DNA from 4 places in the Streptomyces sp. NPDC048636 genome. Region 2 is predicted to be linked to each of the others. Evidence: riboswitches for the same ligand, from Rfam matches in the RefSeq annotation. Region 2 holds a riboswitch; each other region holds the start of a gene.
The links. Region 2 has a riboswitch for cobalamin ahead of cobN (cobaltochelatase subunit CobN). Riboswitches for the same ligand answer to the same signal wherever they lie in the genome.
Positions count from the first base shown of each region.

Region 1: it holds a riboswitch for cobalamin, as region 2 does, so the genes downstream of both, AB0C66_RS23450 (prenyltransferase/squalene oxidase repeat-containing protein) here and cobN (cobaltochelatase subunit CobN) in region 2, are expected to answer to the same signal.
Region 3: it holds a riboswitch for cobalamin, as region 2 does, so the genes downstream of both, AB0C66_RS03620 (ribonucleoside-diphosphate reductase subunit alpha) here and cobN (cobaltochelatase subunit CobN) in region 2, are expected to answer to the same signal.
Region 4: it holds a riboswitch for cobalamin, as region 2 does, so the genes downstream of both, AB0C66_RS14840 (CoA-acylating methylmalonate-semialdehyde dehydrogenase) here and cobN (cobaltochelatase subunit CobN) in region 2, are expected to answer to the same signal.

Region 1 is NZ_JBEZHR010000008.1:291,184-296,013, forward strand. Features, by position in the region: gene AB0C66_RS23445 (prenyltransferase/squalene oxidase repeat-containing protein) at 1-1,114, opposite strand, end outside; cobalamin riboswitch at 1,244-1,318, opposite strand; cobalamin riboswitch at 1,410-1,550, shown strand; gene AB0C66_RS23450 (prenyltransferase/squalene oxidase repeat-containing protein) at 1,737-4,469, shown strand; gene AB0C66_RS23455 (hypothetical protein) at 4,466-4,830, shown strand, end outside.
Region 2 is NZ_JBEZHR010000016.1:139,898-144,727, reverse strand. Features, by position in the region: gene cobN (cobaltochelatase subunit CobN) at 1-3,614, opposite strand, end outside; cobalamin riboswitch at 3,646-3,796, opposite strand; gene cobG (precorrin-3B synthase) at 3,843-4,830, shown strand, end outside.
Region 3 is NZ_JBEZHR010000001.1:781,998-786,827, forward strand. Features, by position in the region: gene AB0C66_RS03620 (ribonucleoside-diphosphate reductase subunit alpha) at 1-2,366, opposite strand, end outside; cobalamin riboswitch at 2,497-2,637, opposite strand; gene AB0C66_RS03625 (FGGY-family carbohydrate kinase) at 2,692-4,191, opposite strand; gene AB0C66_RS03630 (2-hydroxyacid dehydrogenase) at 4,188-4,830, opposite strand, start outside.
Region 4 is NZ_JBEZHR010000004.1:476,541-481,370, reverse strand. Features, by position in the region: gene AB0C66_RS14845 (NAD(P)H-binding protein) at 88-927, shown strand; cobalamin riboswitch at 987-1,161, shown strand; gene AB0C66_RS14840 (CoA-acylating methylmalonate-semialdehyde dehydrogenase) at 1,387-2,910, shown strand; gene AB0C66_RS14835 (acyl-CoA dehydrogenase family protein) at 2,916-4,064, shown strand; gene AB0C66_RS14830 (enoyl-CoA hydratase/isomerase family protein) at 4,061-4,830, shown strand, end outside.

The DNA of each region.
Region 1 (4,830 bases), on a different contig from region 2:
GTGCCAGCTTCGTCGTCGTGCCGGAGGTGAAGGAGCTCTGGCTCACCCACTGCGGTGCGCCCGCGGTGGTCGGGACGGGCGGGGCGGAGGTGAAGCCACCCCCGGCGACCGCCCGCAGGCCGTCGATCGACGCGTACGGCGACGGGCTGGTGTCGCTGGGCAGGTATTTGAAGCCGCCGCCGGGCTTGAACTGCTGCGCGATGAGGAAGTCGACCGGTGTCTTGCCCATGGAGGTGAGGAAGTCGCCGGTCTGCGGGTTGATTCCGCAGGCGTTCAGGCCGGAGACGGCCCAGCCGTTGGAGTCGGTGTTGACGCCGAACATGGCGTTGAAGGATCCGCTGTTCGCCACCAGCTTGCTCTTGAGGAATGCCTTGGCCTGCACGATGTCGGAGTCCGTACGGGGCACGCCGGACGTGCACAGGGCCGCCATCGCCGCGCCGGTCATGTCGATGTCGCTGGGCGCGGCAAGCTGGCCCGGATCGCCTTCGGCCTTGCTGTAGTTCCAGCCGCCGTCGTTGTGCTGGTTGGCGCGCAGGCGGGTGACCATCGCATCGCGCAGCGACTGCGGGACCCGTGTGTGACCGGACTGGGTCTTGGCGCCGCCCAGGGCGAGGGCGGCGAAGACGGTGCCGTTGAAGTTGGCCGACGGGCCGAAGTACCCGGTCTCGGCTGTCTGCCAGTAGCCGTAGATGTCGGCGATCAGATTGCGGGAGGCCGAGACCCGGCTGGGGTCGATGCCCGCGGCGTAGGCGTTCAGCGTGGCCCGTTCGTAGTCGGTGACCACGGGGGAGGAGGACGGCCAGGTACTGCTGGACAGCAGGGTGCGGTAGACGGATCTCGCGTTCTTGCTCGTGTCACCACCGGGGGTGACGTCCACCGCCGCGGTTCCGGCCGCGGCGAACGCGCTGAACGCCCACTCGTTGGACAGCCCCGCCCCGGCGTATGAACCATCAGCCCCCTGGAGGGACTTGAGGTAGGCAACGCCGTTCGTCTTCGACGCGGCGATCTGCGCCGGAGTGGAGGTGGCCGCGGCGGGCAGCGCGGTGAGGGCGAAGGCGCCCACCGCCGCGGCGGCGGTGAGCACGGGGCGACGGAAGGACACGGGACGGGACATGGCCTGCTCCTGAGGGTGAGGGACACCGGCCGGGACCCCGCGCGCGACCCTCGCGATCAGCGGTGGGAGCAGCGGGTATGGCCGCCGTCCGGAACGCGTGGACCAGCTTCCAAAGAGATGTCACCGCATGGGCATTCGGGCTCGGGACGGCCCCCGCCGTCCGACACCGCTGCGCGTCAGCCCCGGATTCACACCGGGTTCCCCCACTCGGCAGCGCAGGACGGTACCCGACACATCCCGCTTCCGCCAGACCCGTCCCCGGACGGTGACGGATAGCCTGACATGAGCCTTGACGCTCCCGGCGAATCCGTGCTCCAATCCGGCTGATACGCAATCAGTTCCAGGGGAAGCCGGTCGAATTCCGGCGCTGACCCGCAACCGTAGGCCCGGTCCCGCCGGGCGAGCCGGAATGCCTGGAGCGTGTTCCTTCACAGACATACGCCGTCGCGGACTGCGGCGTGGTTCGGCCGGCTTTCCCACGGCGGGGTTCCTCCCGCGGTGTGGTGAAGGCCCTCGGCCACGTTCTGTCCCGCGCCGGGCACACAAAAGAGGGGCCGGGGCCGTGGTGGGGACGGACGAACGAAGATTCGCGCGGGCGGTCACCAGACCGACCGTATCCCTGGTGGCGCTGATATCGGCGCTGCTCCTGCTGGTGGGCACGGCGGTGACCTTCGTCGCGGTCACACCGGCCACCGCGGATCCCCTCGGAGAATGCACCGCGGCCAAGGGCGCGATCGTCGCCGTGGACTTCAAACCGTTCGGCGGCAAGGTAGAGCGCGGTTGCGACACCACCCCGACCACCGGGTACGACCTTCTCCACGAGGCCGGATTCGGTACCACCGGCACTGAGCACGATGGGCCCGGTTTCATCTGCCGCATCGGTTTCGGCTCCTTCAACTCCGGTCGGCATTACCCGACACCGGACCGGGAAGCCTGTGTCCTCACCCCGCCCGCCACCGCCTACTGGTCGTACTGGACCGCATCGCGCGGACAGGACGAGTGGACCTACAGCCAGTACGGCGCCATGGACCGCAAGCCGAACAACGGCGACGTCGACGCCTGGGTGTACGGCGGTACCGACGTCGGGGGCAGCACGGGCAAGCCCTCGTTCAGTCCGGAGGAGGTCCGCGCGGGTGGCGGCGGGACCACCCCCGATCCCGGCGGTACCCCTACCGGCGGGGCCGGGGCGGTCGATCTGCCCGCCGCCGCGAAGTGGCTCACCGGCAGGCTGACAGACGGCGAACGCATCGTCGACGACGGCGCCGACACACCTCAGTACCCGCTGACCACCGAGACGGCCTACGCACTGGCCGCGGCCGGCGGGAACAGCGCGACCCTCGACAAGATCGTCGCCTTCCTGACGGCACACACCGACGACTATGCCTACCCCGACCGCAAGGACAAGGCACCCGACGCCACCGCCGCCGCCCGTCTGGCCCTCCTCGCCGAGATCACCGACGCCGACCCCCGCCGGGTCGGTGGCCACGACCTGATCGGTGACCTGAAGAAGAACGTGTGCACCTCGGGACCGGAGTCCGGAGATGCCCTGCCCGGCTGCACCGCCAAGGGCGACTTCCAGCATGCCACCCACACCGACGGCCAGGCCCTGTCCGCGCTCGCCCTGCTGCGCGCGAAGGTGGCGCCTCCGGCGGAGGCCATCGCCCGGCTGACACAGGTCCAGTGCAAGGACGGCGGTGTCACCAGCGTACTGATCCGCCCCGGCGAGAACTGCGACGGGGACGCCGCCAGCACCGCATTGGTCGCCCTGGTCCTGCACATGGCGGACGGGCAGGACAAGGCCGTACAGCAGGCGCGTACTTACCTGAAGAAGGCGCAGCGCGAGGACGGTTCGTTCCCCGGCTACACCGGCGCCACCGACGGCAGCGTCATCGCCACCGCCTACGCCGCCCAGGCCCTGCGCGCCCTCGGCGACACCGAGCGCGCCGATTCCGCGGTCGGCTGGCTCGCCCGGCAGCAACTCGACAGCGGAGGCTTCGGATTCGAGGCGGACGCCACCGAGCCCACCCTCTATGCGACTCCGGCAGCCGTCCTCGCCGGTGCCAGGACCAGCCTCGGCACACTCTCCACCAAGAAGACGGAGCCGACCCAGCCGCCCACCACCGAACCCCCGACCGACGACCCCGGCACACCGGGAGTGGGAGACGGCCCGGACTTGAAGAAGGGCGTCGCCTTCCTCACCCGCGCCGCCAACCTCAAACAGGGCCAGTACTACCCGGCCGGACCCGGATCCTCCCGCGCCGACTTCGGCCTGACCATCGACGGCGCCTACGCGCTGGCCGCCACCGGCCTGAACAACGCCAGGCTCCGGGGCGTCGTCGACTTCCTCGACCACGGGGGCAAGGACGGCGAAGGCCGTACCGTCCACGACTGGACCGGTGCCGGGACCCGTTACGCCGCCGGTGGCTCCCTGGGGAAGACGGCCCTCCTCGCCGAGGCCGTGGGCCGAGACCCGCGCGACTTCGGCGGCAAGGACCTGATCGCCGCCCTGGGTAAGGCTGTCTGTGCCAAGCCGAGCCCCGCACCGGACCGGTCCTGCGCGGCCAAGGGCGCCTACAGCTACGCCCCCTCTGTCTTCGGCCAGTCCCTGGCGATCATGGCGCAGTTGCGCGCCGACCAGAAGACCGCGGCCGAGCGGCCGCTCGCCTACCTGGAGAGTCTGCAACACGGCAGCGGCGCGTGGCCGAGTCTGATCCCGTCCGCAGGCGACTCCGATGTCGACTCCACCGCCATCGCCGCCATGGCCCTGGACCTGGCAGGTGGCGACAGGGCCGAGAAGGCCGTGGACAAGGCGCTCGCCTGGATCGCTTCACGGCAGCTCTCCGACGGCGGATTCCCCGGCGCCGCGGGCAACTCCGTCAACTCGGCCGCCCTGGCGGTCCAGGGCCTGTCGCTGGACAGCGGCACCTACCGGGCCGAGATCGCCAAGGCACGGAAGTTCCTCGCCTCGCAGCAGAACGGCGACGGTGGATTCAACGTGTCCAAGGGCGGTCAGCGCGGCTCCGATCTGCGCGCGTCCACTCAGGCGGTCGGCGGTGCCACGGGCGTGTCGTTCGGTGCGCTGAAGCGCAGCCTGACTGGCACCGCGCCGCAGCGGCCCGCCCCCGGCCCGACCGGTGAGCCCGACATCGTCACCCCCGGAGAGACGGGCGGCAACGGTGATACGGCCGGGGGTGGCGGGAGTTCCGCCACCGGAACCGACGGTGACGGTGGCGCCCTCGCCTCCACCGGTGTGCGGATCGGCGCGCTCGCGGCCGTCGCTGCCCTCCTCGTGCTCGTCGGCTGGCGCGCCGTGACCGTCACCCGTCGCCGCGCGGACACCGGAGGCGAGCGATGATCCTCGCCCGCCTCACACGGGTGGCCGTCCACGCGGTGGCCGCGTTCGGCCTGGCCGCCGCGACGCTCGGCGCCACCGCCACGCCCGCCACCGCGGCCCCCCAGCCCATGGGGCGCTGTACCACCAACTCCGGGGCAGTGCTCGCGGTGGACTTCAGCCGCTGGGGCGGCCCCGTCTTCCGCTCCTGCGGCACCACCCCCACCACCGGGTACGAACTGCTGAACCAGGGCGGCTGGCGGACCACCGGCACCGGACACGACGGACCGGCGTTCGTCTGCCGCATCGGCTACAGCGGTTACAAGAACGGCAAGCAGTACCCAACCGCCCGGGAGGACGACTGCATCCTCACCCCTCCGGCCAC
Region 2 (4,830 bases):
CCCTCGAGACCGCCCTCGGTCTCGAGGTAGAGCTCCCGCACCCGCTCCAGCACCTCCGGATCGGGTTCGGCCCACATGCCACGGCTCTCCGCCTCCAGCAGCCGCTCGGCCATACCGTGCAGCGCCCAGGGGTTGGCCTCCTCCAGGAACGCGCGGTTCTCCGGGTCGAGCAGATAGCTCTGCGCGAGCTTGTCGTACATCCAGTCGGCGACCACACCGGTGGTGGCGTCGTAGCCGAAGAGGTAGTCGACGGTGGCGGCCAGTTCGAACGCCCCCTTGTAGCCGTGGCGGCGCATCGCCTCGATCCAGCGTGGGTTGACCACCCGGGCGCGGAAGACCCGGGACGTCTCCTCGTGGAGGGTGCGGGTGCGGACCGTCTCGGGGCGGGTGGAGTCACCGATGTACGCGGCGGGCGCGGTGCCCTTCAGCGCGCGCACGGTGGCCACCATGCCGCCGTGGTACTGGAAGTAGTCGTCCGAGTCGGCGATGTCGTGCTCACGGGTGTCGGTGTTCTTCGCCGCGACCGCGATCCGCCGGTAGGCGCTCTCCATCTCCTCGCGGGCCGGACGCCCCTCGAGACCGCGCCCGTAGGCGTAGCCGCCCCAGACCGTGTACACCTCGGCGAGGTCGGCGTCGGTGCGCCAGTCACGGCTGTCGATCAGCTGGAGCAGCCCGGCGCCGTAGGTGCCGGGGCGGGAGCCGAAGATCCGGGTGGTGGCGCGGCGCTCATCGCCGTGGGCGGCGAGGTCGGCGCGGGTGTGCGCCCGTACGTAGTTGTCCTCGTCGGCCTCGTCGAGGGAGGCGGCGAGCCGTACGGCGTCGTCCAGCAACCCGACGACATGCGGGAACGCGTCCCGGAAGAAACCGCTGATGCGCAGAGTGACATCGATCCGCGGGCGGCCGAGCTGGCCGGGCTCGACGGGCTCGAGCCCGGTCACCCGCCGCGAGGCGTCGTCCCACACCGGGCGGATGCCCAGCAGCGCCAGCGCCTCCGCCACGTCGTCGCCGGAGGTGCGCATCGCACTGGTGCCCCACAGCGAAAGGCCGACGGAGGTCGGCCACCGGCCGTCGTTGTCGGCGCGGTAGCGCTCCAGGAGCGAGTCGGCGAGCGCCTGGCCGGTCTCCCAGGCCAGGCGGCTGGGTACCGCCTTGGGGTCGACGGAGTAGAAGTTGCGGCCGGTCGGCAGCACATTGACCAGACCGCGCAGCGGGGAGCCGGACGGGCCCGCCGGGACGAAGCCGCCGCCGAGCGCGTGTACGGCGTGGTCGATCTCGTCGGTGGTGGCGGCCAGCCTCGGCACCACTTCGCGGGCGGCGAAGTCGAGGATCGCGCTCACCGGGGTGCGCTGCGCGTCGGGCAGGGTGAGGACGGCCTTCTCGACCGCCTCGGGGTCCCAGTCCGCGTCCTCCATCGCCTGGACCAGTGTGCGGGCGCGCTCCTCGGCGTCGTCGGCACCGGTGCGGGTGGCGGCGGACTCGTCCAGGCCGAGCGCCTCGCGCAGCCCGGGGAGCGCGGTGGTGCCGCCCCAGATCTGGCGGGCGCGCAGGATGGCCAGCACCAGGTTGACACGTGTGGGTCCGGTCGGGGCGGCACCGAGGACATGCAGACCGTCGCGGATCTGGGCGTCCTTGACCTCGCACAGCCAGCCGTCGACATGGAGCAGGAAGTCGTCGAAGCCGTCGTCGTCGGGGCGGTCCTCGAGACCGAGGTCGTGGTCCAGTTTGGCGGCCTGGATCAGGGTCCAGATCTGGGCGCGGATGGCGGGCAGCTTGGCCGGGTCCATCGCGGAGATGGCGGCGTACTCGTCGAGCAGCTGCTCCAGGCGCGCGATATCCCCGTAGGAGTCGGCGCGGGCCATCGGCGGCACCAGGTGGTCGACCAGGGTGGCGTGGACCCGGCGCTTGGCCTGGGTGCCCTCGCCCGGGTCGTTCACCAGGAACGGGTAGACCAGCGGCAGATCGCCGAGCGCGGCGTCGGGGCCGCAGGCGGCGGACAGCCCCGCGTTCTTGCCGGGCAGCCACTCCAGGTTGCCGTGTTTGCCCAGGTGCACCATGGCGTCGGCGCCGAAGCCGCCGTCGGCCCGCGGGGTGGCCATCCAGCGGTAGGCGGCCAGGTAGTGGTGGGAGGGCGGCAGATCGGGGTCGTGGTAGATGGCGATGGGGTTCTCGCCGAAGCCGCGCGGCGGCTGGATGACGATCAGGAGGTTGCCGTGGCGCAGCGCGGCCAGCACGATATCGCCGTCCGGGTTGCGGCTGGTGTCGACGAACATCTCGCCGGGCGGCGGCCCCCAGTGCTCCTCGACCGCGTCGCGCAGCTGCTCGGGCAGGGTGGCGTACCAGCGGCGGTAGTCGGCGGCGGGGACGCGGACCGGGTTGGCGGCGAGCTGCTCCTCGGTCAGCCACTCCTGGTCATGGCCGCCCGCGTCGATGAGGGCGCGGATCAGGTCGTCGCCGTCGCCGGAGACCAGACCCGGGACCGCGTCCGGCCCTTCCTCCGGGCCGAGGTCGTAGCCCTCGGCGCGGAGCCGGCGCAGCAGGGCGACGGCGCTGGCGGGGGTGTCGAGGCCGACGGCGTTGCCGATCCGGGAGTGCTTGGTCGGGTAGGCCGAGAGCACCAGCGCGAGACGCTTCTCCGCGGCGGGTATGTGGCGCAGCCGGGCGTGTCGTACCGCGATTCCGGCGACACGCGCGGCGCGCTCGGGGTCGGCGACGTACACGGGCAGCCCGTCCTCGTCGACCTCCTTGAAGGAGAACGGCACGGTGATGAGACGGCCGTCGAACTCGGGGACGGCGACCTGGGTCGCGGCGTCCAGCGGGGAGAGCCCCTCGTCGTTCGCCTCCCAGGCGGTGCGTGAACCGGTCAGACACAGCGCCTGGAGCACGGGGACGTCGAGCCGGGCGAGCGCGCCCGCGTCCCACGCCTCGTCGTCGCCGCCCGCGGAGGCGTCGGCGGGCCGGGTGCCACCGGCGGCGAGCACGGTGGTGACCACCGCGTCGGCCGCGCCGAGGGCCTCGATCAGCTCGGTCTCGGGGGCGCGCAGCGAGGCGACGAAGAGCGGGAGCGGACGGCCCCCGGCGTCCTCCACGGCCCGGCACAGGGCCTCGACGAAGGCCGTGTTGCCGCTCATGTGGTGGGCACGGTAGTAGAGCACCGCCACGGTGGGGCCGCCGGCCGTACGCGCGGTGCGGTCCAGCGCGCCCCAGGTGGGGGCGGGGGCGGGCGGTGCGAAACCGTGGCCGGTGAGCAGCACGGTGTCGGAGAGGAAGCGGGCCAGCTGATCCAGGTTTCCGGGACCGCCGTGGGCGAGGTAGGCGTGGGCCTCGGCGGCGATACCGACCGGGACCGTGGACGCCTCCATGAGCTGGGCGTCCGGGGCCTGTTCACCGGTGAGGACCACCACGGGACGGTCGCCCGCGAGCAGTACGTCGAGCCCCTCCTGCCAGGCGCGGACACCGCCGAGCAGCCGTACGACGACGAGGTCGACGCCCTCGAGGAGGCCGGGAAGGTCGTCGAGTGCGAGCCGGGCCGGATTGGCCAGGCGGTACGGCACCGGGCCCGTGGCGGCACGGGCACTGAGCAGGTCGGTGTCGGACGTCGACAGCAGCAGAATCATGGCTCGGCGCCTTCCTCGGGGTCCGCGCCCCGGGCGGGTTGAAGACGGCGGGAGTTCCTGGCTCGCCCGGCTGCTGCCGTGCTCACAGTGGCGGGACCGCGCCGGAATCACACCGGCTTCCTCCCCTGACGCCGTCTGTTGCGTCCGGCGAGCCGGGACGGCCCGCCGCTGAGCATAGTAAGCGTTGCTGACCTGCCACGGGACGGAGAGGGCCGGGGAATCGTCGGTATGCTCGCCGCCATGCCCCTCCCCCCGACAACCGTCCCACCAGGGGATCAAACGCCCGTCGCCGGTGTCCGGGCCCGCTCCGCCGCGGTCCGGGCGGTCTCTGCCGCTCGCGGTGGGCGCGATGACGCATGCCCCGGCGCACTGCGGCTTCACTCGGCGCATGACGGCGCACTGGCCCGTATCCGGCTGCCCGGAGGCTTGCTGACGGGTTGTCAGGCCGAGGCGCTCGCCGGGGCGAGCGAGGAGTTGGGCGATGGCCGGGTGGACCTCACCTCCCGGGGAAATCTCCAGCTGCGCGGGCTGGACGAGGGGTGCGGAGCGCGGCTGGCGGAGCGGTTGCGGACGGCCGGACTGCTGCCGTCGGACGCGCACGACCGGGTGCGCAACATCGTGGCGTCACCGCTGGCCGGTCTCGACGGCGCCGGACACGCCGACACCTCCGTGTGGGCACGGGAGTTGGACGCGCTGCTCTGCGCGGCCGGACCCGGCGAGTCGACGGGCTTGTCGAGATTGTCGGAGTTGTCGGGGCGATTTCTGTTCGCGCTGGACGACGGACGGGGCGATATCGCCGCCCTGGGCGCGGATGTGACATTGATCGCAACACCGGACGGCGGCGCCGTACTGCGGATGGGATCCGCCGGATCCGAAGGTCCGGCCGGTGCCGTGGTGCGTGTCACGGCGGCCGGGGACGCACCGCGCGCCGCCGCGCTGGCGGCCCTGGAATTCCTCATCTGTGCGGACGAAAGCGGCATCCGGGCCTGGCGGGTGTGGGAGCTCCCCGCGCAACACGCCGTGACGGCCGAAGGATTGGCGGCACGACTCGGCGAGGCGGGCATCGGTCATCACACGGACACCGGCCCTGAACCACCTGAACTCGGTCCGGGAGCGGCACACCACGGCCCCACGCCGGGGACGGTGGCCGGACCGGACGGGCGCCACACGGTGTCCGTGGCGGTGCCGCTCGGCCGGATGAGCGCCGCACAGTGGC
Region 3 (4,830 bases), on a different contig from region 2:
GCGACGGCGTCCTCGTCGGCGGGTGCCTGCTGGACGGGGATGGTGGCGGCGGCCGCGCCACCGCGTGCCGACTGCGCGATCCGGGTCGCCGGGCGCGAACGCAGGTAGTACGTGGTCTTGATGCCCCGCTTCCAGGCGTACGCGTACATCGAGCTGAGCTTGCCGATGGTCGGCGCGGCCATGAACAGGTTCAGCGACTGGCTCTGGTCGAGGTACGGGGTACGGGCCGCGGCCATGTCGATCAGGGCGCGCTGCGGAACCTCCCACGCGGTGCGGTACAGCGCCCGGATGTCGGCGGGCACCCAGGAGAAGTCCTGGACCGAGCCGTTGGCCTCGCGCAGCGCCTCGCGGGTCTGCGCGTCCCAGACGCCCAGCTTCTTCAGATCGTCCACCAGGTAGGAGTTGACCTGGAGGAACTCCCCGCTGAGGGTTTCGCGCTTGAAGAGGTTGGAGACCTGCGGCTCGATGCACTCATAGACACCGGCGATCGAGGCGATGGTCGCGGTCGGCGCGATGGCCAGCAGCAGCGAGTTGCGCATCCCGGACGTGGCCATCCGCTTCCGCAGCGCTTCCCAGCGCTCCGGCCAGGTGGCCACCGCGTCCGTGTAGTGGTCGGGGTGCAGCACACCGCGTGCGGTGCGCGTCGCGGACCAGGCCGGATGCGGTCCGTGGCGCTCGGCGAGGTCACAGGAGGCCTCGTACGCGGCGAGCATGATGCGCTCGGAGATCCGGGTGGAGAGCTCCTTCGCCTCGGGGGAGTCGAAGGGCAGCCGCAGCCGGAAGAGTACGTCCTGGAGGCCCATCAGGCCCAGACCCACCGGCCGCCAGCGGGAGTTGGAGGCCCCGGCCTCGTCGGTGGGGTAGAAGTTGATGTCCACCACACGGTCGAGGAAGGTCACGGCGGTGCGGACGGTGGCGTCCAGCCGCTCCCAGTCCATCGCCTCCTGCCCGTCCGCGCCCTTGCCCAGGTGGGCGGCGAGGTTGACCGACCCGAGGTTGCACACGGCGGTCTCGCCGTCGTCGGTGACCTCCAGGATCTCGGTGCAGAGGTTGGAGGAGTGGACGACCTTGCCGGGCTCGGCGGTCTGGTTGGCGGTGCGGTTGGCGGCGTCCTTGAAGGTCATCCAGCCGTTGCCGGTCTGCGCCAGGGTGCGCATCATCCGGGAGTAGAGCTGGCGCGCCGGGACCTGCTTGACCGCACGGCCCTCGGCCTCGGCCCGGCGGTACGCGGCGTCGAACTCCTCGCCCCACAGGTCCACCAGCTGCGGCGCGTCGGCCGGGGAGAACAGCGACCAGTCGGCGTCCGCCTCGACCCGGCGCATGAACTCGTCCGGGATCCAGTGGGCGATGTTGAGGTTGTGGGTGCGGCGGGCTTCCTCACCGGTGTTGTCCCGCAGCTCCAGGAACTCCTCGATATCCGCGTGCCAGGTCTCCAGGTAGACACAGGCCGCGCCCTTGCGCCGGCCGCCCTGGTTGACCGCGGCCACCGAGGCGTCCAGCGTGCGCAGGAACGGCACGATGCCGTTGGAGTGCCCGTTGGTGCCGCGGATCAGCGAACCGCGGGCCCGGATACGGGAGTACGAGAGCCCGATACCGCCCGCGTGCTTCGACAGCCGCGCGACCTGGTGGTAGCGGTTGTAGATCGAGTCCAGCTCGTCCAGCGGCGAGTCCAGCAGATAGCACGAGGACATCTGCGGATGCCGGGTGCCGGAGTTGAACAGCGTGGGGGAGCTGGGCAGGTACGACAGGGTGCTGGTGAGCCGGTACAGCTCGGCGACCTCGTCCACGGCCCGCTCGCTGAGGTTCTCGGCCAGCCCGCAGGCGACCCGGAGCAGGAAGTGCTGCGGGGTCTCGATCACCTGACGGGTGGTCGGGTGGCGCAGCAGATAGCGGCTGTACAGGGTGCGCAGTCCGAAGTAGCCGAAGCGGTTGTCGGCGCCGTCCGCCAGCGCCCGGTCCACCAGGGCGTCCAGCCGGGCGGCGTGGGCGGTGACGAACTCGGCGGTGGAGTCGGCGATCAGCCCTTCGCGGTGGCCCACCGCGACCGAGGCCGAGAAGGAGAGCGCGCCCTGCCCGGCCGCCTCTTCGGTGATCGCCAGGGCCAGCAGCCGCGCGGCCAGCCGGGAGTACTCCGGCTCCTCCGCGATCAGCCCGGCCGCCGCCTCGGTCGCGAGGGTACGCAACTCCGCCTCGTCCGAGCCCGGATGGCGGCCGCGCAGGGCGGCGGCCGCGACCTTGCCGGGGTCGGTGGCGGGCAGGTCGGCGGTGAGCCCGGTGAGGGTCCGCAACAGGGCGGTACCGGGCGCGTCGGCCGCTGCCTGGGAAGCCGCTGCCTCTGAAACCGGATCGGCGGGCGCGATGGTCACTGAAGTGTTCTCCCTCGCTCGGCTGGGGCCAGGAGGGAGGAGCGATGGCCGCGTACGGGCATGGCGAATCCGCACTACCGTACGAACGCACACCGCGCAGCGTCCAACGGCCCAACCCGCGAGGCCCGGACGTGTTCAGACGGCCGTCGGCAGGTCATCGGACTCACGGGTACACAAATGCGCACACGTACACCGTTGCGGGACAGTTCCGGATTCCCACCGGATTCCCCTGCGTCGACAGCGAGCACGAGCATACATCTTGTGTCGGCCGACGCACGCGCCCCCACATCTTGTGTCGTCCACAGGAGAGTTTCCCACGTATGTGCTATTGCGGGGTCGCTTCCCCCCGCTGTTCCGGGGCCTTCTCCCGCCATCCGGCAAGGGCTCGGGCCAGCTGGGAACGGTAGTCGGCGTAGCCGCGTTCGAAGGTCTCACGGCGGTCCGGACCCGGTGTGACGGTGCGCGCGTCGGCCTGCCAGCGCTCCGCGTCGACCGGCTCGCCGAGGCACTCCCAGGCGACCGCGACCGCGCCGCGCGCCCCCACTTCGGGTTCGTCCGGGATGCGCACCGGACGGCCGAGGACGTCGGCGAACAGCTGGGTCCAGGCCCGGGACCGGGTGCCGCCGCCGCACAGCGCGAGGCTCGCGGAGAGCCCGGCCGCCTCCAGGCAGTGACGGGCGGCGTAGGCGATCGACTCGCAGACCGCGCGGACCGCGTCGGCGCGGGTCGAGGCGAGGGTGAGCCCGTCGAGCCGTCCCCGGGCGCCGGGTTCGACGAACGGCGCCCGCTCGCCCGCGCCGGACAGGAACGGCAGCGCGGTCACCCCGCGCGCGCCGGGCGGGCTGCTGCCGAGTATCGCGTCCAGGTCGGCGGTGGTGGCCCCGGTGAACTCCAGCGCCCATTCCAGGGCCGCGGTGCCGACCATCGCGGGCATGGCGCGCAGCCAGCGTGTGGGGTCGGGGGTGCACAGCCACATGCCGGCCGGGTCGGCGGCCGGGTCGAACCGCGCGTCGTCGGTGAGGACCTGACAGGCCAGTGTGGTGCCCACGATCAGCAGACCGTCGCCGAGCTCCCGCACCCCGCTGCCGATGGCACAGGCGGGCAGGTCGTAGGGGCCCGCGCTGACGGGGAGTCCGGCAGGGAGTCCGAGCAGCCGGGCGCCCTCCTCGTGCAGCGGGGCGAGTGCCCCGGGCGCGGCGGGCTCCGGCAACAGCCGTGCGTACGCGGCGATTCCGCACATCTCCAGCGCGTCTTGGACATAGCGGCGGGTGGTGACGTCGAGGAACGGCAGCGAGGCGTCGGAGGCGTCCACGCCGATCACCCCGGTCAGCCGCTGGGCGACCGCGTCCACGCAGTAGCCCGCGACCTCGGCCCGCTCCAGCGACCGCGGTTCGTGCTCGGCGAGCCAGGCCAGCAGCGGGGCGTGGCAGCCGGGGAACACCCCCGAGCCGGTGCGCGCCCACAGCGCGCGCAGGGTGCCGTCCGCGCGCCAGCGGGCCACCGTCCCGCCCGCCCTGCCGTCCATCCATGAGATCGGCGGACGCACCGCCCGGCCCGCCGCGTCCCGTAGCCACAGACCGTCCCCCTGGCCGGTCAGGGCGAGTGCGACGGGGGGTGCGGGAAGGGCGGCGGCGACCTCCCGGCACACCTCGGCGACGGTGCGCAGCACATCCTCCAGGTCCTGTTCGACCCGGCCGCCGGGCCGCCGGTCCAGGCGGCTGGGGCGGCTCGCGGAGGCGATCGCCCGCCCGTCCCGGCCGAAGGCCACGGCCTTGGTGACCGAGGTGCCGATATCGACTCCGATCATCACCCGCGCGGTGCTCATGGCGTACGGGCCTCCGTGGCATCGAGGTTGGCGGGGAGGGCGGGGTGGGCGAGCCGCTCGCCGCGGGCGTACCGGGCGACCTCGGCGGCGGTGATGGCCGCCGCGCGGTGCGCGGTCTGCCGGGTGGCCCCGGCCAGGTGCGGGGTGGTGACGACGTTCGGCGCGGAGTGCAACGGCCAGTCGGCGGGCGGCGGTTCGATGTCGTACACGTCCAGCGCCAGCGCGCCCAGCCGTCCTTCGCGCAGCGCGTCGGGCAGCGGGGCGTAGTCCAGCAGTCCGCCGCGCGCGGTGTTGACCAGGACGGCGCCGGGTCTCATCCGCGCGATCCGCCCGGCGTCCATCAGCTGGCGGGTCTCGGGGGTCAGCCGGGCGTGCAGGCTCACCACCTCGCTGCGGTCGAGGAGTTCGTCCAGGCCGACCGGTTCGACGCCGTCGGCGCGTACCGCGTCCGGATCCGTGTAGGGATCCGCGACCAGGACGCGGGCGCCGAAGGCGCGCAGGACGCGGGCGACGATCCGGCCGATGGCCCCGTATCCCACCAGCCCGACGGTGGCGCCGGCCAGCTCGGTTCCGGCCTCCTCGTACGCGTAGAGGTCCCCGCGCCAGCGCCCGCCGCGCAGTTCGGCGTCGGCCGCGGGG
Region 4 (4,830 bases), on a different contig from region 2:
GGGAAACCAGCTCGGATGAGACGGGCGGACATCGAATCGATCGCATCAGCCATCGCTTGTGCCGCACCAGCGAGGTGTGCTGGAGACATGACGACAAACCTTCCCCACGTTCTCGTCCTCGGTGGTACCGGTAAGACCGGCCGCCGCGTCGCCGCCGCTCTTCGCCGGCGCGGTCTCGAACCCGCCGTGGCCTCACGGCGGGGCCCGGTCCGCTTCGACTGGGCCGACCGCACCACCTGGCAGCCGGCCCTGACCGGCATCGACGCCGTCTATGTCGTCGACTCGCAAGGCCCCGGCGCACCGGCCGAGGTCCGCGACTTCGCCGCCACGGCTGGCCGCGCCGGAGTCCGACGCCTGGTGCTGCTCTCCGCCCGGCCGTGGGGCGAAATGGGCGGCGCACACCTCGCCACCGAGGAGGCCGTGACCGCTTCCGGGCTGCGCTGGACGATCCTGCGCCCCACCTGGTTCGCGCAGAACTTCACCGAGCTCGATTTCTTCGCCCCCCTCCTCGGCGAGCAGGGCGAGCTCCGGCTGCCCACCGGTGATGGCCGGGAACCCTTCGTCGACCTCGACGACCTGGCCGACGTCGCGGCCGAGGCACTCATCGACGACCGGCACACCGGGCAGACCTACATCCTGTCGGGACCGCGTTCGCTGAGCTTCGCCGAGGCCGTCGCGGAGATCGCCCGCGCCGCGGGTCGGCCGCTGCGCTTCGTCCCCGTGACCGAGGACGCCTACCGCGCCGACCTGGCCACTGCCGGATACCAGGACTCGGTGGCCGACGAAGTGATCACCGTGCTCCGGCACATCCGCGAAGAGCGCGGGGCGACGGTTACCGATGGCGTGTACAAGGCGCTCGGCCGCTCGCCCCGCGACTTCTCCGCGTACGTCGCCCGCACCGACTTCGATGCGTACGCGCCGCACTGATCCGGGCCGACGGCCGGTGTGCGGGATGTGCTGGATTTACTAGGACGTCCAACTATATAGTCGTGGGGAAGGCCCGCGGTGCAGGGAAGCCGGTGTGATTCCGGCGCGGTCCCGCCACTGTGACCGGGGAGTACGCCGTCGAGCAGAACGCCACTGACGAGCTGGATGTCGGGAAGGCGGACGGCGCGCGCTGATCCGGGAGTCAGGATACCGGCCGCGGGATGTTCCGTGTTTTCCACGAGGATGGAGCTGACACGCATGGCACCGGTGCGCATTCACGATCCCGGCGGAACCGCCCTGCGGGCGCTGCCGCGCCGAGGAGTTCTCCGGCATCCGGCCGTCACCACCTGACGGTTCACCGCCATACGCGATCTCGCGCCGCCCTCGCACCCGTACGCCCCGCGTCCGTGTGCGGCGGGACGGCGCGCCATCCGGATCACCTGACGAGAGCAGGCATTCATGGTCCGCGAGCAACACCCCCCGCACACACGTGAGTTGACCCACTTCATCGGCGGCAAGCACACCCCCGGCACCTCGGGGTCCTACGGCGAGGTGTACGACCCCAACACCGGCGGGATCCAGGCCCGTGTCCCCCTCGCGAGCCGGGCGGAGACCGAGGCGGCGATCGCCGACGCCGCGCACGCGCAGCGCGCATGGGGAGAGTGGAACCCTCAGCGCCGCGCCCGGGTCCTCCTCCGGTTCCTCCAGCTCGTCGAGGGGGAGAAGGACACCCTGGCCCGGCTGCTGTCGTCCGAACACGGCAAGACGGTCGCCGACGCGCATGGCGACCTCCAGCGCGGACTGGAGGTCGTGGAGTTCGCCGCGGGCATCCCGCATCTGCTGAAGGGCGAGTTCACCGACAACGCCGGTACCGGCATCGACGTCCACTCGCTGCGGGCGCCCCTCGGTGTGGTGGCCGGGATCACCCCGTTCAACTTCCCCGCGATGATCCCTCTGTGGAAGGCGGCTCCGGCCCTGGCCTGCGGAAACTCCTTCATCCTCAAACCCTCCGAGCGCGCCCCGTCCGTCCCGCTGCGGCTGGCCGAACTGTTCCTGGAGGCGGGTCTGCCGCCCGGTGTCCTCAATGTGGTCAACGGTGGCCGGGAGGCCGTGGACACCCTCCTGGAGGATCCCCGCGTCGCGGCGCTCGGCTTTGTCGGCTCCACGCCCATCGCCGCGCACGTCTACGCCACCGCCGCCGCCCACGGCAAGCGCGCCCAGTGCTTCGGCGGCGCCAAGAACCACATGATCGTGATGCCGGACGCCGATATGGACCAGGCCGTCGACGCGTTGATCGGGGCCGGATACGGCTCGGCGGGTGAGCGCTGTATGGCGATCTCGGTCGCCGTCCCGGTGGGCGAGGACACCGCCGACGCCCTCGTCTCCCGTCTGAAGGAACGCATCAGCACGTTGCGGATCGGCCGCAGCGACGACCCTGAGGCCGACTTCGGCCCGCTGGTCGGCCGGGACGCCGTCGACCGGGTGCGGTCCTATGTCGACCTCGGTGTCGAGGAGGGCGCCGAACTCGTCGTCGACGGCAGGGAGTTCGTTCTGCCCGGCCATGAGAACGGTTTCTTCGCCGGTGCCTCGCTCTTCGACCGGGTCACCCCGGGGATGCGCGTTCACCAGGAGGAGATCTTCGGCCCCGTCCTCTGTGTCGTGCGCGCCGCGGACTATGAGGAGGCGCTGCGCCTGCCGAGTGAACACGCCTACGGCAACGGCGTCGCGATCTTCACCCGGGACGGCGACACCGCCCGCGACTTCACCCGGCGGGTGAACACCGGCATGATCGGCGTGAACGTGCCCATCCCGGTACCCGTCGCCTACCACACCTTCGGCGGCTGGAAGCGCTCCGGCTTCGGCGACCTCAACCAGCACGGCCCGGACGCCATCCGCTTCTACACCCGCACCAAGACCGTCACCTCGCGCTGGCCCGCCGGGCTGCGCGAGGGGGCCAGCTTCACCATTCCCACGATGGGATGAGCGCGATGACCACCACCCTGCTCACCGACGAGCAGCAAGCCCTCGTCGAGACCACACTCGACTTCGCCCAGGACCATCTCGCCCCGCACGCGGTCCGATGGGACCAGGACAAACACTTCCCGCTCGATGTGCTCCGCAAGGCCGCCGGACTGGGGCTCGGCGGGGTCTACGTCCGCGAGGCGTCCGGCGGTTGCGGACTGGCCCGGGCGGATGGCGTCCTGGTCTTCGAGACCCTCGCCTCGGGGTGCCCGTCCATCGCGGGCTACCTCTCCATCCACAACATGGTCGCCTGGATGGTCGACCACTACGGGGACGCGGCCCAGCGCGAGCGGTGGCTGCCCCGGCTGTGCGCCATGGAGGACCTCGCCAGCTACTGCCTCACCGAACCGGGCGCCGGTTCGGACGCGGCGGCCCTGACCACCCGGGCCGTCCGGGACGGCGGTGACTGGGTGCTCACCGGCGTCAAGCAGTTCATCTCCGGTGCGGGCGCCTCCCAGGTGTATGTGGTGATGGCGCGCACCGGCGGCGAGGGCGCCGACGGGATCTCCGCGTTCCTCGTCGACAAGGACGACCCCGGCCTCACCTTCGGTCCGAACGAGCGGAAGATGGGCTGGAACGCCCAGCCCACCCGCCAAGTCGTCCTGGAGGACGTGCGGTTGCCCGCCGACCGGCTCCTCGGCCGTACCGGGGACGGCTTCCGTATCGCGATGAACGGCCTGAACGGCGGCCGTCTCGGCATCGCCGCCTGTTCCCTCGGCGGCGCCCGCAGCGCCCTGGACCGCAGTCTGGCCCACCTCGCCGACCGGGAGGCGTTCGGCCACCGGCTGCTGGACGCCCAGGCGCTCCGGTTCCGCCTGGCCGATATGGCGACCGAACTCGCCGCCGCCCGCGCGCTGGTCCACCAGGCCGCCCAGGCCCTGGACCGGGGCGATCCACAGGCACCGTATCTGTGCGCGATGGCCAAGCTCAGCGCCACCGACACCGGATACTCCGTCGCCGACCGCGCCCTCCAACTGCACGGTGGCTACGGGTACGTGAGCGAGTACGGCATCGAGAAGATCGTCCGTGACCTGCGCGTCCACCAGATCCTGGAAGGAACGAACGAGATCATGCGGATCATCGTGGCCCGTGGCCTGACGGAGGCGTTCGGATGACCCGCGACGAGGACTCCGTACTGCTGCGCACCGAGGGCCGGGCGGCCCATGTCACCCTCAACCGGCCACGCGCTCTCAACGCCCTCACCCACGCCATGGTGTGCCGGATCGAGGAGGCGCTGACCGCCTGGGAGAGCGACCCGGCCGTCGAGACCGTCGTACTCACCGGCGCGGGGGAGCGGGGCCTGTGCGCGGGCGGCGATATCCGCGCCATCCACCAGGACGCCCGGGACGGCGACGGGACGGCCTCGGCCGCGTTCTGGCGTGATGAATACCGGCTCAACGCCCGTATCGCCCGCTACCCGAAGCCGTACGTCGCCGTCATGGACGGGATCGTCATGGGAGGCGGCGTGGGGGTCTCGGCGCACGCCGGTGTCCGTGTCGTCACCGAGCGGACCCGGATCGCCATGCCGGAGACCGGCATCGGCTTCATCCCGGACGTCGGCGGCACCTATCTGCTCGCTCTCGCACCCGGCGAACTCGGCACCCACCTGGCCCTGACGGGTGCCCAAGCCGGTGCCGGTGACGCCCTGGTGTGCGGACTGGCCGACCACTTCGTCCCCTCCGACGCCCTGCCGCGGCTGATCGAGGACCTCGCCGACACACCGGTACACGAGGCCCTCGCCCGCCATGTGGCGCAGCCTCCGCCGGGTGAACTCACCGCGCACAGGGACTGGATCGACCCCTGCTACGCCGCGGACACCGCCGAGGAAATCGTCCGGAGGCTGCTGGCAGCGGACGACCCGGCCGCGAAGGAGACCGCCGC